DNA from 2 places in the Superficieibacter sp. genome. Region 2 is predicted to be linked to the other one. Evidence: predicted binding sites of a transcription regulator. Region 2 holds the regulator's gene; the other holds the start of a gene.
The links. Region 2 encodes PhoB, which activates phosphate uptake and scavenging genes when phosphate is short. Its sites were predicted from a motif close to CTGTCATAAAACTGNCNNAT; they were not measured.
Positions count from the first base shown of each region.

Region 1: glpT (glycerol-3-phosphate transporter) is a predicted target of PhoB. The motif match lies at 2,334-2,353, and genes of this name have one in related genera.

Region 1 is NZ_DAMAPU010000005.1:201,621-209,089, reverse strand. It holds gene glpB (glycerol-3-phosphate dehydrogenase subunit GlpB) at 1-592, opposite strand, end outside; gene glpA (anaerobic glycerol-3-phosphate dehydrogenase subunit A) at 582-2,210, opposite strand; gene glpT (glycerol-3-phosphate transporter) at 2,466-3,818, shown strand; gene yfaE (class I ribonucleotide reductase maintenance protein YfaE) at 3,856-4,110, opposite strand; gene nrdB (class Ia ribonucleoside-diphosphate reductase subunit beta) at 4,110-5,240, opposite strand; gene nrdA (class 1a ribonucleoside-diphosphate reductase subunit alpha) at 5,333-7,469, opposite strand, start outside.
Region 2 is NZ_DAMAPU010000004.1:367,951-375,419, reverse strand. It holds gene mak (fructokinase) at 1-235, shown strand, start outside; gene sbcC (exonuclease subunit SbcC) at 270-3,410, opposite strand; gene sbcD (exonuclease subunit SbcD) at 3,407-4,612, opposite strand; gene phoB (phosphate response regulator transcription factor PhoB) at 4,796-5,485, shown strand; gene phoR (phosphate regulon sensor histidine kinase PhoR) at 5,509-6,798, shown strand; gene brnQ (branched-chain amino acid transporter carrier protein BrnQ) at 7,208-7,469, shown strand, end outside.

The sequences.
Region 1 (7,469 bases), on a different contig from region 2:
CGGCATCGAGAAAGCGGGCAATATTGACCGCGCGAAACCCGGCGGCGCTGGCACGCAGCGTATCCAGTTCCGGCAATTCGATATCCACCGCCTGCGCGTCGGTCCCGCGCTGGCGTAACGAAGCGGCGGCGAGATGCGGCTGAAAATCCAGCAGGCCGCTAATGCCGACCACGCAAATCCGCCGGGCGGTCAGGGGGGAAACCGGCACTTCCTGCGGGCTGAGCCACGCGCGGCGCAGGGTGCCAAGCGGCGTCACCCGGTAATGATTATGCGCAGGATCGCCCTGCATCTGCGCGCCGCACTCAGTGAGCAATGCCTGCACCTGGTGTGCCAGCGTCAGAACGGTTTCCGTTCCCAGTTTTGCCCACGGATGTTCCGGCGTTTCCACACAGAGTCGGTCCAGCGCCGGGCGAAAATCGGTGACCGCATCGCCATTGGGAAGGGTGCTAAGCAGGTCGAGCGAGCCGGAAGAAAAGGTGAGGGCGCTTTGTCCCCGGCTGACAATCGCGCAGCGTAGACCGGCCTTTTGTAGCCGCAGGCCGCACAGCAGCCCGGCAAGGCCACCGCCAACAATCACCGTGTCAAATCTCATCGTTATTCTCCTTCTCCAGCCCGCACAGGCCCTGATAAACCCAGCGCGTGAACTCGCTTTCCCGCAGCGCGTCGCCCCAGGCAATGGGCTGAACGCCTTTCCAGCGCTCGTTAAGGAAGTCAGAAAGCTGAGTCAGCGACTGGCTGGCCGTGGTGATTTGATAGCGCTGAAGCAGTCCGGCAGCGCGGCATGCGCACAGTTCGCCCTGACAGGTGCCCATCCCCACGCGGGTGCGGCGGCGTAAATCCAGCAGGCTGTTGACCGCCAGATTTTCCACCGCGTACTGAATTTCTCCGGCGGTCACCGCTTCGCATTCACATACCACGCTGCGCTGTAGCCGCCCTTCGCCGAGCCATGACGGTGTGCGGTCGCCGTGACGATAAACCGCCGAACCGCGCAGCGGCGCAGGCAGTGAGATCGTCCGCTGGAGGGTGTTTTCCGCCGATTGCTGGGATCCGGGTAGCGGTTCGCTGGCGGTGGTGCAGGGCTGATTGTTACCCAGCTTGCGGCAAACGGCATCGGTAGCCCATTCCGCCATCAGCCGATAGGTCATCAGCTTGCCGCCGGTAATGGTGATAAATCCGTCCATGCCGTCGCGAATAGCATGATCGAAAAGAACGATGCCCCGGCTGACGTTGCGCCCGGTCGGGTCATCATCGCTGGCAACCAGCGGTCGCACCCCGGAGTAAGCGCGTAAAATGCGCGTTTTCGCCATCACCGGTGCCAGTTTCTCGCCTTCACGCAGCAGAATATCAACCTCTTCCGGCGTGACCCGATTCTGGTCAATATCCCGATAATCAATGTGCATTGAAGTCGTGCCAATCAGCGAAATCGTATCGCCGGGCACCAGAATATCGGCGTCGGCAGGTTTGCGGCAGCGATTGATGACGTGCTGATTAATGCGATGATCGAGGATCAGCAGCGAGCCTTTTGCCGGGAACATGCGAATGCCCAGCCCGGCGTATTCGGCAATACGCTGGCCCCAAATTCCGGCGGCATTCACCACTACCGCCGCGTACAGCGCCTGCTTTTCTCCGGTCAAATGATTGATAACGTTGACGCCACGCACGGTTGCGCCGTCGCGGATCAAACCGGTTACCTCATGCGCGGTAAAAATGGTCGCGCCATGCTCGCGGGCATCCAGCATATTGGCAGCGGTGAGGCGAAACGGATCGACCGTGCCATCCGGCACCCGTACCGCCCCAATGAGCTGCGGGTTTACTGAGGGTTCAATGCGCCGGGCCTCCTGCGGATCAAGCGCCTGCGCGCGGATCCCCGCCTGCTGACAGGCGCTGATAAAGGTGGACTGAAACGCCAGATCGTCTTCCGGCAGGGTGATAAACAGGCCGTCGGTGGGTTCGACGCAGTGGCGGGCGATGCGTCGGAGGATCCGGTTTTCGCTGATGCACTCGCGCGCGGATTCGCCGTCCGTCACGGCGTAGCGCGCGCCGCTGTGCAACAGGCCATGATTACGCCCCGTCGCACCGGTGGCAATATCGTGGCGCTCCAGCAGGATCACGCGCAGGCCGCGCAGTGCGCAGTCGCGGGCGATCCCCGCTCCCGTGGCTCCTCCACCAATGATAATGACATCGCTCTCCTGCGCTGCATGACTGCTCATCATCTTGCCCTCTGTGTTCGTTTCTCAACATTTAGCCATATAAAGAGTGGTTGATGTTTGATTTCGAGCACGTTCGCGCATTATTCGAAGATTAAATGTGACGCCGTGCGCCTTTCTGAACATTTGTCATAAAAGTGTAACAATATATGCTTTACTGAACAGGCAATGTGCCGTTTTTGTAACATTTGAACATTATGAAGGCCGGGTTACCTCGCGCCTTTTACCTCTGTAAACACAATGGCCACGGAGGCTATTATGCTCAGTATTTTTAAACCTGCCCCTCACCAGGCGCGTCTGCCCGCTGCGGAAATTGACCCGGTTTACCGCCGTCTGCGCTGGCAGATTTTCCTGGGGATTTTCTTTGGTTACGCTGCTTACTATCTGGTGCGCAAAAACTTTGCGCTGGCCATGCCGTATCTGGTCGAGCAGGGTTTTTCGCGTGGCGATTTGGGTTTTGCCCTGTCCGGCATCTCCATCGCCTACGGTTTCTCAAAATTCATTATGGGTTCGGTATCTGACCGGTCGAATCCACGCGTGTTTCTGCCTGCCGGTTTGATCCTGGCAGCAGCGGTGATGCTGTTTATGGGTTTTGTCCCGTGGGCAACGTCCAGCATCGCGATTATGTTTGTGCTGCTGTTTGTCTGCGGCTGGTTCCAGGGAATGGGCTGGCCGCCGTGCGGGCGCACAATGGTTCACTGGTGGTCGCAAAAAGAGCGTGGCGGCATTGTGTCGGTGTGGAACTGTGCACATAACGTTGGCGGCGGTATTCCTCCGCTGCTGTTCCTGCTGGGAATGGCGTGGTTTAACGACTGGAAAGCCGCGCTGTATATGCCCGCGTTTGCCGCCATTCTGGTCGCGATTATCGCTTTTGCGTTAATGCGCGATACTCCGCAATCCTGCGGTCTGCCGCCGATTGAAGAGTATAAAAACGACTACCCGGACGACTACAACGAACAGGCGGAGCAGGAACTGACGGCGAAGCAGATTTTCATGCAGTACGTGCTTCCCAATAAACTGCTGTGGTATATCGCCATTGCCAACGTGTTTGTGTATCTGCTGCGCTACGGCATCCTCGACTGGTCGCCAACCTATCTGAAGGAAGTGAAGCATTTTGCCATCGACAAGTCTTCATGGGCGTACTTCCTGTACGAATATGCGGGCATTCCCGGTACGCTGCTGTGCGGCTGGATGTCGGATAAAGTCTTCCGGGGCAATCGTGGCGCAACCGGGGTGTTCTTTATGACCCTGGTGACCATCGCGACGGTGGTTTACTGGCTGAATCCGCCGGGCAACCCGACGGTGGATATGGTCTGCATGATCGCCATCGGCTTTTTGATTTACGGCCCGGTCATGCTGATTGGCCTGCACGCGCTGGAGCTGGCACCGAAAAAAGCGGCGGGGACGGCGGCGGGTTTTACCGGCCTGTTCGGTTATCTCGGCGGTTCGGTAGCGGCCAGTGCCATCGTGGGCTACACCGTTGATTTCTTCGGCTGGGACGGTGGATTTATCGTGATGATTGGTGGCAGCGTGCTGGCGGTTCTGCTGCTGATTGTGGTGATGATCGGCGAGAAACGGCATCATCAGCAGCTGGAGCAAAAACGACGTTAAACCGTGCCGGGCGGTGCAATGCCGCCCGGTAAAGCGGTTACATATCCAGTTCGATATCGCCTTTTGCCCGACAACAGCAGGGTAAAATTTCTCCCTGCTGTACCAGCGCCAGCGGCTGGGTCAACCATTCTACCTGACCTGCCACCAGACGCATCCGGCAGGAGCCGCAGTAACCTTCGCGGCACTGATATTCCACCGCAACCTGGTGAAACTCCAGCGCCGCCAGCAACGACGGATGTTCATCCTGGCACAGCAGATGCGTGCCGGAGATGCGTAGCGTGACCCGACTCATCAGAGCTGGAAATCGCTTAAATCGTCGGTGTTAACTTCCGAGTCAATCTGACCGACCAGATAGGAGCTGACTTCCACCTCCTGCGGCGCGACCTGAACGTTATCGGACACCAGCCAGGTGTTGATCCACGGGATCGGATTCGAGCGGGTCTGGAACGGCAGATCGAGGCCCACCGCCTGCATACGGATATTGGTGATGTACTCGATATACTGGCACAGAATATCTTTGTTCAGGCCAATCATTGAGCCGTCGCGGAACAGATAGCCAGCCCACTCTTTTTCCTGAAGCGCCGCGTGGACGAACAGGTCATAGCACTCCTGCTTACACTCCTGCGCAATCTCCGCCATTTCGGGATCGTCGCTGCCGGAACGCAGCAGGTTCAGCATATGCTGGGTACCGGTCAGATGCAGCGCTTCATCGCGGGCAATCAGGCGGATGATCTTGGCGTTGCCTTCCATCAGCTCGCGCTCGGCGAAAGCGAAGGAGCAGGCAAAGCTGACGTAGAAACGGATCGCTTCCAGCGCGTTAACGCTCATCAGGCACAGATACAGCTTTTTCTTCAGCTCGCGCAGATTAACGGTAACGGTTTTACCGTTTACCTGGTGCGTGCCTTCGCCCAGCAGATGCCAGTAGCTGGTCATCGCGATCAGATCGTCGTAGTAGTGAGAAATACCTTCCGCGCGTTTCTGGATCTGTTCGTTGGTTACGATATCGTCGAAAACAATCGCCGGATCGTTAACGATATTACGGATGATATGGGTGTAAGAGCGCGAGTGGATCGTCTCGGAGAACGCCCAGGTTTCAACCCAGGTTTCCAGCTCCGGGATTGAAATCAGCGGCAGCAGCGCGACGTTCGGGCTACGACCCTGGATGGAATCCAGCAGCGTCTGGTATTTCAGGTTGCTGATGAAAATATGTTTTTCATGTTCCGGCAACGCCTGGTAGTCGATACGGTCGCGGGAAACGTCAACTTCTTCAGGACGCCAGAAAAAGGAAAGTTGTTTTTCGATCAGCTTTTCGAAGATGTCATATTTTTGCTGATCGTAGCGCGCTACGTTCACCGGCTGGCCGAAAAACATCGGTTCCAGCAACTGGTTATTTTTCGTCTGTGAAAAAGTGGTATAGGCCATTAGGTGTGTCCTGTTGTTTATGTATCCCTCACCCAGGGGAGAGAGCCGGAGGGAGGAGGAGCGTTTGCGCTCCTTCCTCCACAGCGGCTGGATCAGATCTTACATGCGCCGCTTTCGCAGCCATCATCCTGAATAGAAGGGGCCAGATCGTCCTGCGCATCTTCGGCACCGTCGCGGGTGTTCTGATAGTACAGGGTCTTCACGCCAAATTTGTAGGCGGTGAGCAGATCTTTCAGCAATTGTTGCATCGGCACTTTCCCGGACGGGAAACGCGTCGGATCGTAGTTGGTATTTGCAGAAATCGACTGATCGATAAACTTCTGCATAATCCCGACCAGTTGCAGGTAGCCGTCGTTATTCGGCATTTCCCACAGCAGCTCGTAATCGTTTTTCAGATGCTCGTAGTCCGGCACCACCTGACGCAGAATGCCGTCTTTCGACGCTTTAATGCTGACGTGACCGCGCGGCGGCTCAATACCGTTGGTGGCGTTCGAAATTTGCGAAGAGGTCTCGGACGGCATCAGCGCGGAGAGCGTGGAGTTACGCAGACCGTGGGTTTTGATGGATTCACGCAGCGTTTCCCAGTCGTAATGCAGCGGCTCGTTGGCGATGCTATCGAGATCTTTCTTATAGGTATCGGTCGGCAGAATGCCTTTCGCATAGGTGGTTTCATTGAACCACGGGCAGGCACCTTGTTCTTTTGCCAGCTCGTTAGAGGCTTTCAGCAGGTAATACTGAATGGCTTCGAACGTTTTATGCGTCAGGTTGTTGGCGCTGCCATCAGAGTAGCGCACGCCGTGTTTCGCCAGGTAGTAAGCGAAGTTAATGACGCCAATACCCAGCGTGCGACGACCCATCGCCCCGCGTTTTGCCGCCGGGATCGGGTAATCCTGATAATCAAGCAGTGCATCCAGCGCACGCACGGCGAGGACCGCCAGATCTTCCAGCTCGTCGAGGTTTTTGATCGCGCCGAGGTTGAAGGCGGAAAGCGTACACAGGGCAATTTCACCGTTTTCGTCGTTAACGTCGAGCAGCGGTTTGGTGGGCAGCGCAATTTCCAGGCACAGGTTGGACTGGCGCACCGGGGCGATCTGCGGATCGAACGGGCTGTGGGTGTTGCAGTGGTCCACGTTCTGAATGTAGATACGACCGGTGGAGGCGCGCTCCTGCATCATCAGCGAGAACAGCTCAACGGCTTTGATACGCTGCTTACGAATGCTGTCGTCTTTTTCATAACGGGTGTACAGGCGTTCGAATTCGTCCTGATCGGCGAAGAAAGCGTCATACAGACCCGGCACGTCGGACGGGCTGAACAGCGTGATGTCTTCGCCTTTCAGCAGGCGGGTGTACATCAGCTTGTTAATCTGGACGCCGTAGTCCATGTGACGCACGCGGTTGCCTTCAACGCCACGGTTGTTTTTCAGCACCAGCAGGCTTTCCACTTCCAGATGCCACATCGGGTAAAACAGCGTTGCCGCACCGCCGCGCACGCCGCCCTGCGAGCAGGATTTCACTGCGGTCTGGAAGTGTTTATAGAACGGAATACAGCCGGTATGGAACGCTTCACCGCCGCGAATCGGGCTACCCAGCGCGCGAATGCGCCCCGCGTTAATGCCGATGCCTGCGCGCTGGGAAACATATTTCACAATCGCGCTGGAGGTGGCGTTAATAGAGTCGAGGCTGTCGCCGCACTCAATGAGCACGCAGGAACTGAACTGGCGGGTCGGGGTGCGCACGCCGGACATGATCGGCGTCGGCAGCGAAATTTTGAACGTAGAAACCGCGTCATAAAAACGCTTCACGTAATCCAGACGGGTTTCACGCGGATAGTTGGAGAACAGGCAGGCCGCCACCAGGATGTACAGGAACTGGGCGCTTTCGTAGATTTCACCGGTGACGCGGTTCTGCGCCAGGTATTTGCCTTCAAGCTGCTTTACGGCCGCGTAGGAGAAGGTCATATCGCGGTCGTGGACGATGAACGAATCCATCTGCGCGAACTCTTCTTCCGTGTAGTCTTCCAGCAGATGGCTATCGTATTTTCCCATCTCCACCATTCTGGTGACGTGGTTGTAGAGCGCGGGTGGCTCAAACTCCCCGTAGGCTTTTTTACGCAGGTGGAAAATCGCCAGGCGCGCGGCCAGGTACTGGTAATCCGGGGCATCGCGGGAGATCAGATCGGCAGCGGCCTTGATAATCGTCTCGTGGATATCGGACGTTTTGATCCCGTCG
Region 2 (7,469 bases):
CCGCTATGAACTGCGGCTGGCAAAATCGCTAAGCCACGTCATTAATATTCTCGACCCGGACGTCATCGTGCTGGGCGGCGGCATGAGCAACGTCGACAGGCTGTATAAAACGGTGCCGCAGCAGGTGAAAAACTGGGTGTTCGGCGGCGAGTGTGAAACGCCGATCCGTAAAGCGGTCCACGGCGACTCCAGCGGCGTGCGCGGTGCCGCGTGGCTGTGGCCGCAGGAAAAATAATGCTTCCGCCCGGCACCCGGTGCCGGGCCTTTGATTATTTCACCGCAAAGGCGCTGTCCAGCTTGCTGTAGCCCAGCCCGTTGACCTTCTTCACTTTGATCTGCACCGGGATCCGTTCTTTCATCGCTTCTACGTGGCTTATCACGCCAATCGTTTTGCCGGTGGCGTTGAGCGCGTCGAGCGCATCCAGCGCGGCGTCCAGCGTTTCGCTATCCAGCGTGCCGAAACCTTCATCAAGAAATAACGAATCAATCCGCGTTTTATGACTGACCAGATCGGACAGCGCCAGCGCCAGCGCGAGGCTCACGAGGAAACTTTCGCCGCCGGACAAGGTGCGGGTATCGCGCTCGGCATCCGCCTGCCAGGTATCAACCACTTCCAGCTCCAGCGCTTCGCTGATTTTGCGCTTAAGCAGGTAGCGTCCGTGAAGACGGTTAAGCTGCTTATTCGCCAGCCAGACCAGATTATCCAGCGTCAGTCCCTGAGCAAATTTGCGGAACTTGTCGCCCTCGCGCGAGCCAATCAGACCGTTCAGCACGCTCCAGTCTTCCAGTTCCCGCGCCGCCTGTGCAATCTGCTGCATCAGCGCCTGCTGGTGCTGGCGGTTGTCCGCGTCCTGTTTTAACTGCTGGCGGATTTCCCCCAGCTGCGAGCTGATTTCCCGCAGGCGCTGCGTGTGCTGCTCCAGCACCTGGCGGATCTGCGCCACATTGTGCTCCGCCGTCAGCCCTTCAGGTAACTGCTGCTGATGGGCTGCAAGCTGGTTTTGCGCCTGGGCCGCCAGCGCCTGAGTTTGCTGGAGCTGGCTTTCGAGCTTCTGCTTAAAGGCGTCCAGTTGCTGGCGGACGGACTCATCAAGCAGCGCGGCCTGAAATGCCTCCAGGTCGGCAAACTGGCTGTTGCCAAGCGCCGTAGTAAATTGCGCCTGCGCCTGTTCCAGCCGCGATTTCTCCAGCGTTTCCTGCTGCTGGAGCGTTTGCCATTGGCTGTGCAATTTGACGCAATCGTCGTGCGCGCTGCGCCAACCGTCCAGCGCCACCGGCTCACCGGAGAGGGGAATAGTGTCTTGCGGGAGTGTCTCCAGCAGCGGTGTCACCTGCGCCAGCGCTTCCTGAACGGTGGTCAGCTGCGTCTGGTGGTTTTGCCACGCCAGCGCCTCTTCTTCGCGCGCGCTCAGCCATGCTGATTCGCTGCCCGCTTCAGGGTATTCCAGCGCCATCGCGCGCAGCGCAATCGCAAGCGTGGCACGCTGGTCGGCTATCTGCTGCTGATACTCGGTTATCTGGTGCTGAACATCAGCAATCTGCTTCTCCAGATTCTGCCGCTGGCTGAGCTGGTAAAGCTGCTGCTCGTAGCGATCCTGTTCGTTTTGCCACGGCGTGATATCTTCCGTCGGTTGCAGCGCCACGTTAAGCGTTGCGCCAAGCTCCCGCCATTCCAGAGTGAGCGCTTGCTCCTCTTCGGCGAGCGTGCGGACCTCGCTTTCATCACGCTGCTGCTGGCGGATCAGCGCTTCCTGCTGCCCGCGCAGTTTGCCGCCTTCGTCGGTCAGCGATTTAACCTCTTTTTCCAGCGCCTCCAGCCGGGCCTGATTCACCCCTGGCTCCAGCGCCTGATAGTGGGCGACGGACGGATGCGAGGTGGAGCCGCACAGCGGACACGGCTGCCCGGCCTGCAACAGCGCGCGCTGGCCTTCCAGATCCTTAATCCGCGCTTCCTGCTGGCAGAGGGTGCGCACGTCAGTCAGATGCTGATGCTTATCCTTATACTGCTGGCGCAGGCGGGCCAGCGCCTCGTTCAGCGTGGTTTGTTCATTTTGCCCGGTCTGTACGCTCTGGCGGAGCTGCTGCAAACGCGCATTCAGTGGCGCGAACCGTGCGTGCAGCGCGCCCAGCCGTTGACGCTGCGCACGCTGTGCGGCATGGCGCGCGATTGCCTGACTGACAGCGTCCGGGGTCAGGTCCAGCGTCACCGCAGGCAGGGCCGCCAGCGCTTTCTGGTGGCCGCTCAGCTGCTGCTGTCGCTGTTGAAGCTGGGCGTTATCGCGCGCCTGCTGGCTGAACGCGTGCCGCCAGCCTGCCAGTTCGCTGCTCCATAAGCGGTAGCGTTCATGTTCGGTTAGCCACGCGGTCAGGGTGGTGCGGGTGAGGTGCAGCGCCACCGATTTTTGTTCTGCGCTGGCGCGGATCTGCGCGCGTCGGGCGATCGCGCTTTGTAAGCGAGTGTTCACTTCCTGCATCAGTCGCCGGGTCTGGTCGGCGGCGCTGGCGTACTCCTGGCAGCGGTTCCACAGCGGGCGTAACTGTTCGGCAGGCTGCGCCAGTTGCAGTGCGTTCAGCTGCGGCTGCGCCTCTGTCAGCGCCTGCCGGGCCTGGGTCAGCGCGGCCTGCGAGCGCTGCTGTTCCGCGTGCAGTTCCTGCTGGCGGACCAGCCAGTTTACGTGGGTCTGGGCCTGCGCGTGCTGGCGGGACTGCTGGCTTTCCTCGTCAGTGAGCGCCTGCAAACGTTGTTGCAGCGCCTGCTGTTGCTCGTCGCTGAGCAGCACCATGCCCGCCGCCTGCGCCTGCAACTTTTCCAGATCGGTACGGGCGACTTTATGTTTTTCAAACACCATTGCCGAGATTTGCCCGTAGATCTCGGTGCCGGTCAGCTCCTCCAGCAGCTCGGCGCGCTCTTTCGGTTTGGCATTCAGAAAGGCGGCGAATTGCCCCTGGGAGAGCAGCATGGAGCGGGTGAAACGTCCGTAATCCAGCCCGGTCAGGGTGGCGGTCAGCTCCAGCTTATCTTTGACTTTATCAGCAAGGATTTTGCCATCGGCGCAGCGTGCCAGCTCCACGCGGGGAGCCTGAAGGTTGCCGTCCGGCTGATTGCGCGCGCGGTTCTGGCTCCAGAAGGCGCGGTACGCCTCGCCTTTGACTTCAAATTCCACCTCCGCCAGACAGTCAGCGGTATCGCGGGTCATCAGATCATTTTGCGACTGCGACAGTGTGCTCAGCCGCGGGGTTTCGTGATACAGCGCGAGGCAGATGGCGTCCAGCAGGGTGGTTTTTCCCGCGCCGGTTGGACCGGTAATGGCAAACAGGCCGTTGCTGGCGAAAGGCTCGGCGGTAAAATCGATTTTCCACTCGCCCTTCAGCGAGTTAAGATTTTTCAGGCGCAGGCTGATAATTTTCATGCTTCATCCTCCCCGGCCATCGTTTCCAGCGTTTGCGCCAGCAGAGTAAACAGCCGTTGCTGCTGCGCCTCATCAAGATCTTCCTGCGCCAGACGACGGGCAAATACGTCTTCCACTTTCAGTTCGCTAAGCGTTTCGCGCAGTTCGCCATCCAGAATTCGCTGGCGCTGTTCCCGGCTACGGCGGACCAGCAGCACTTCGACCGGCAGTTCCTCCGCCAGCGCCTGAATACGCCGCTGCACATCATGCAAATACTCGCCGCCGCGGGTGATTTCAATATCCAGCCACACGGCGGGGCTGGCTGGCGCACCGCGCCATTGCTTAAGCTGTTGGCAAATGGCGGTAAAATCCCCTTTTATGACTGCCAGCGGCTGGGTGACGGGCACCTCAAGCGGCGTGACTTCTGCTAATTTCCCTCCGGCAAAGGTCACCAGATTCACGCTTTTGCTTTTACCGGTTTCATCAAAGCTCAGGGAGATGGGCGAGCCGCAGTAACGAATATGCTCGCTGGCGTTGATTTTTTGCGCCCGATGGATATGCCCCAGGGCGATGTAATCTGCCGGGGGAAAGTTTTGCGCCGGGAACGCGTCCAGCGTGCCAATATAAATATCGCGTACCGCGTCGCTTTTACTGGCCCCGACGGTGGTCAGGTGACCGCTGGCAATAATCGGCAGCGGTCGATCGCCCCGCAGTTCGCAGGCGAGCTGATACTGTTGCTGATAATAATCAGTGATGGCGGTCAGCAGGCGCTGAAGTTTCTGGCTGCCGGAATGCCCGGCCTGACTGGTGACCATATCGCGCGGACGCAGGAACGGCACCGGGCAGAAAACCGCGCCGGGCGTGCCGTCGCGTTGCAGCAAAATGTGCGGCTCGCTGCCCGCGCTGGCGACCACGGTCGTATTCAGGAAGGCGAGAATTTCGCGCGATTCATTCAGGGTGGCGACGGAATCGTGATTGCCCGCCAGCACCACCAGATGACAGCCGGTCTGTTGTAAATCGACAACAAAACGGTAATACAGCTCGCGGGCGTAGCTTGGCGGCGCACCGGTATCGAAAATATCGCCCGCCACAATAATGGCGTCCACCTGCTGCGCTTCGGCGGTTTGCAGCAGCCAGTCGAGAAAAGCTTTATGCTCGGCGGCACGGCTTTTACTGTAGAAGTTCTGGCCGAGATGCCAGTCTGAAGTATGAATGATGCGCATGTCGGTTCCGTGGCAAAAAAGCGTAGGGCGGATTATAAACCCTGCGGCAGGCGGGGGCGAAGTCTGTCTGTCATATAACGACTGGATGGATCACCTCATAGTCATTATTTTCATAAATCTGTCACAAATCTGACGCATAATGACGTCGCTATCACTAATGATGATGATAAAACAGGGTAAAAAATGGCGAGACGTATTCTGGTCGTTGAAGATGAAGCTCCGATCCGCGAGATGGTGTGCTTTGTCCTCGAGCAAAATGGCTTTCAGCCTGTAGAAGCGGAAGATTATGACAGCGCGGTGAATCAGCTCAATGAACCCTGGCCTGACCTGATCCTGCTGGACTGGATGCTCCCGGGCGGCTCCGGCATTCAGTTTATCAAACATATCAAGCGTGAAGCGCTGACGCGCGATATCCCGGTAGTGATGCTGACCGCGCGCGGCGAAGAAGAAGATCGCGTTCGCGGGCTGGAAACCGGTGCCGACGACTACATCACGAAGCCGTTCTCTCCTAAAGAGCTGATTGCGCGCATCAAAGCGGTGATGCGCCGCATCTCACCTATGGCCGTTGAAGAAGTGATTGAAATGCAGGGGCTAAGCCTCGATCCCTCTTCACATCGGGTGATGACCGGTGAAAGCCCGCTGGATATGGGGCCGACCGAGTTTAAATTACTGCACTTCTTTATGACTCACCCTGAAAGAGTGTATAGCCGTGAACAGTTGCTGAATCACGTCTGGGGAACCAATGTGTATGTCGAGGACCGCACGGTGGACGTGCATATCCGCCGCCTGCGTAAGGCGCTGGAGCTGAGCGGTCACGATCGAATGGTGCAAACAGTTCGCGGTACGGGTTATCGTTTCTCCACCCGTTTCTGATATCTGACACAGGAGTGTGACGCGTGCTGGAACGTCTGTCATGGAAAAGGCTGGTTCTTGAGCTGATCGTCTGCTGTCTGCCCGCGCTGCTGCTGGCGGCATTCTTCGGTCATTTGCCGTGGTTTTTACTGGCGGCCGTGACCGGGCTGCTCATCTGGCACTTTCTCAATTTACTGGGACTCTCCTGGTGGCTGTGGGTGGATCGCAGCATGACGCCGCCGCCGGGTCGCGGTAGCTGGGAGCCGCTGCTCTACGGCCTGCACCAGATGCAGCTACGCAATAAAAAGCGCCGCCGCGAGCTGGGTAATCTCATCAAGCGCTTTCGCAGCGGCGCGGAATCACTGCCGGATGCGGTGGTGCTGACGACGGAAGAAGGCACGATTTTCTGGTGTAACGGCCTGGCGCAGCAGCTTCTGGGCCTGCGCTGGCCGGATGACAATGGGCAAAATATTCTCAACCTGCTGCGCTACCCGGAATTTACGCTGTATCTGAAGAACCGCGATTTCAGCAAGCCGTTGAATCTGGTGCTGAATAACGGTCGCTACCTGGAGTTTCGCGTTATGCCCTACAGCGAAAACCAGCGGCTGATGGTGGCGCGCGATACCACCCAGATGCATCAGCTTGAAGGCGCGCGGCGCAACTTTTTTGCCAACGTCAGCCATGAACTGCGCACGCCGTTAACCGTCTTGCAGGGCTATCTGGAAATGATGCAGGAGCAGACGCTGGAGGGCGCGCCGCGAGAAAAAGCGCTGCATACCATGCGCGAACAGACCCAGCGCATGGAGTCGCTGGTGAAGCAACTGCTGACCCTCTCCCGAATCGAAGCTGCGCCCGCGCTGGCGCTGAATGAAAAAATTGATGTGCCGATGATGCTGCGGATGATCGAGCGCGAAGCGCAAACCCTAAGCCACGGGCGGCATAGCCTGCATTTTACCGTTGATGACACCTTAAGCGTGCTGGGTAACGAAGAGCAGCTGCGCAGCGCTATTTCCAACCTCGTCTACAATGCGGTGAACCATACCCCTGCGGGCACCACCATTTCGGTTAACTGGCAGCGCGCCCCCCACGGCGCACAGTTTTCTATTGAGGACGACGGGCCAGGGATTGCCGCTGAGCATATTCCGCGTCTGACCGAGCGTTTTTATCGCGTGGATAAGGCCCGCTCGCGGCAAACCGGCGGCAGCGGTCTGGGGCTGGCGATTGTGAAGCACGCGCTAAATCATCACGACAGTCGCCTGCAAATCGACAGCCAGCCGGGGAAAGGCACACGCTTTAGTTTTCTCCTGCCGGAACGTTTAATTGCCAAAAAATAGCCTGACACCGATGCGTGTAAGGCTAACTTTCCGCAGATCCGCTCCGTGCGCGCCGTTTACTTTGCAGGCCAGCGAAGCGGACGCCACTTCCTCACGTTTGCTGCTTTTTTGTTCGAACTATCGCCCGTAAGTTTTTCTTATATCTGGTTTAACGTGCTAATCAGATGTTACGAACCAGCATAATCCTCTGGTTTCGCGATCGCGGGTTGCTTTAAAACGTTATAAGCGTTTAAATTGCGCCCCAGATGCTGTCATACCGACTGCATTTGCGTGATAAATCGAAAAACTATACTTCTTCACGCCAGTCCGGGAGCATATCCCGCTGAAATCTTATGCAATTGCTGCTGTATTGTTTCACAGGGAAGGCAACAATTCATTTACAACACCACATCCACAGGCAGTTTAATTTATGACCCATCAGTTAAAATCTCGCGACATCATCGCTCTGGGCTTTATGACCTTTGCGTTGTTTGTTGGCGCTGGCAATATCATTTTCCCTCCCATGGTTGGCTTACAGGCAGGCGAGCACGTCTGGACGGCGGCGACGGGATTCCTGATCACTGCGGTCGGTCTGCCGGTATTGACGGTGATTGCGCTGGCGAAAGTGGGCGGCGGCATCGACAGCCTCAGCACGCCTGTCGGTAAAACTGCGGGCATTCTGCTGGCGACGG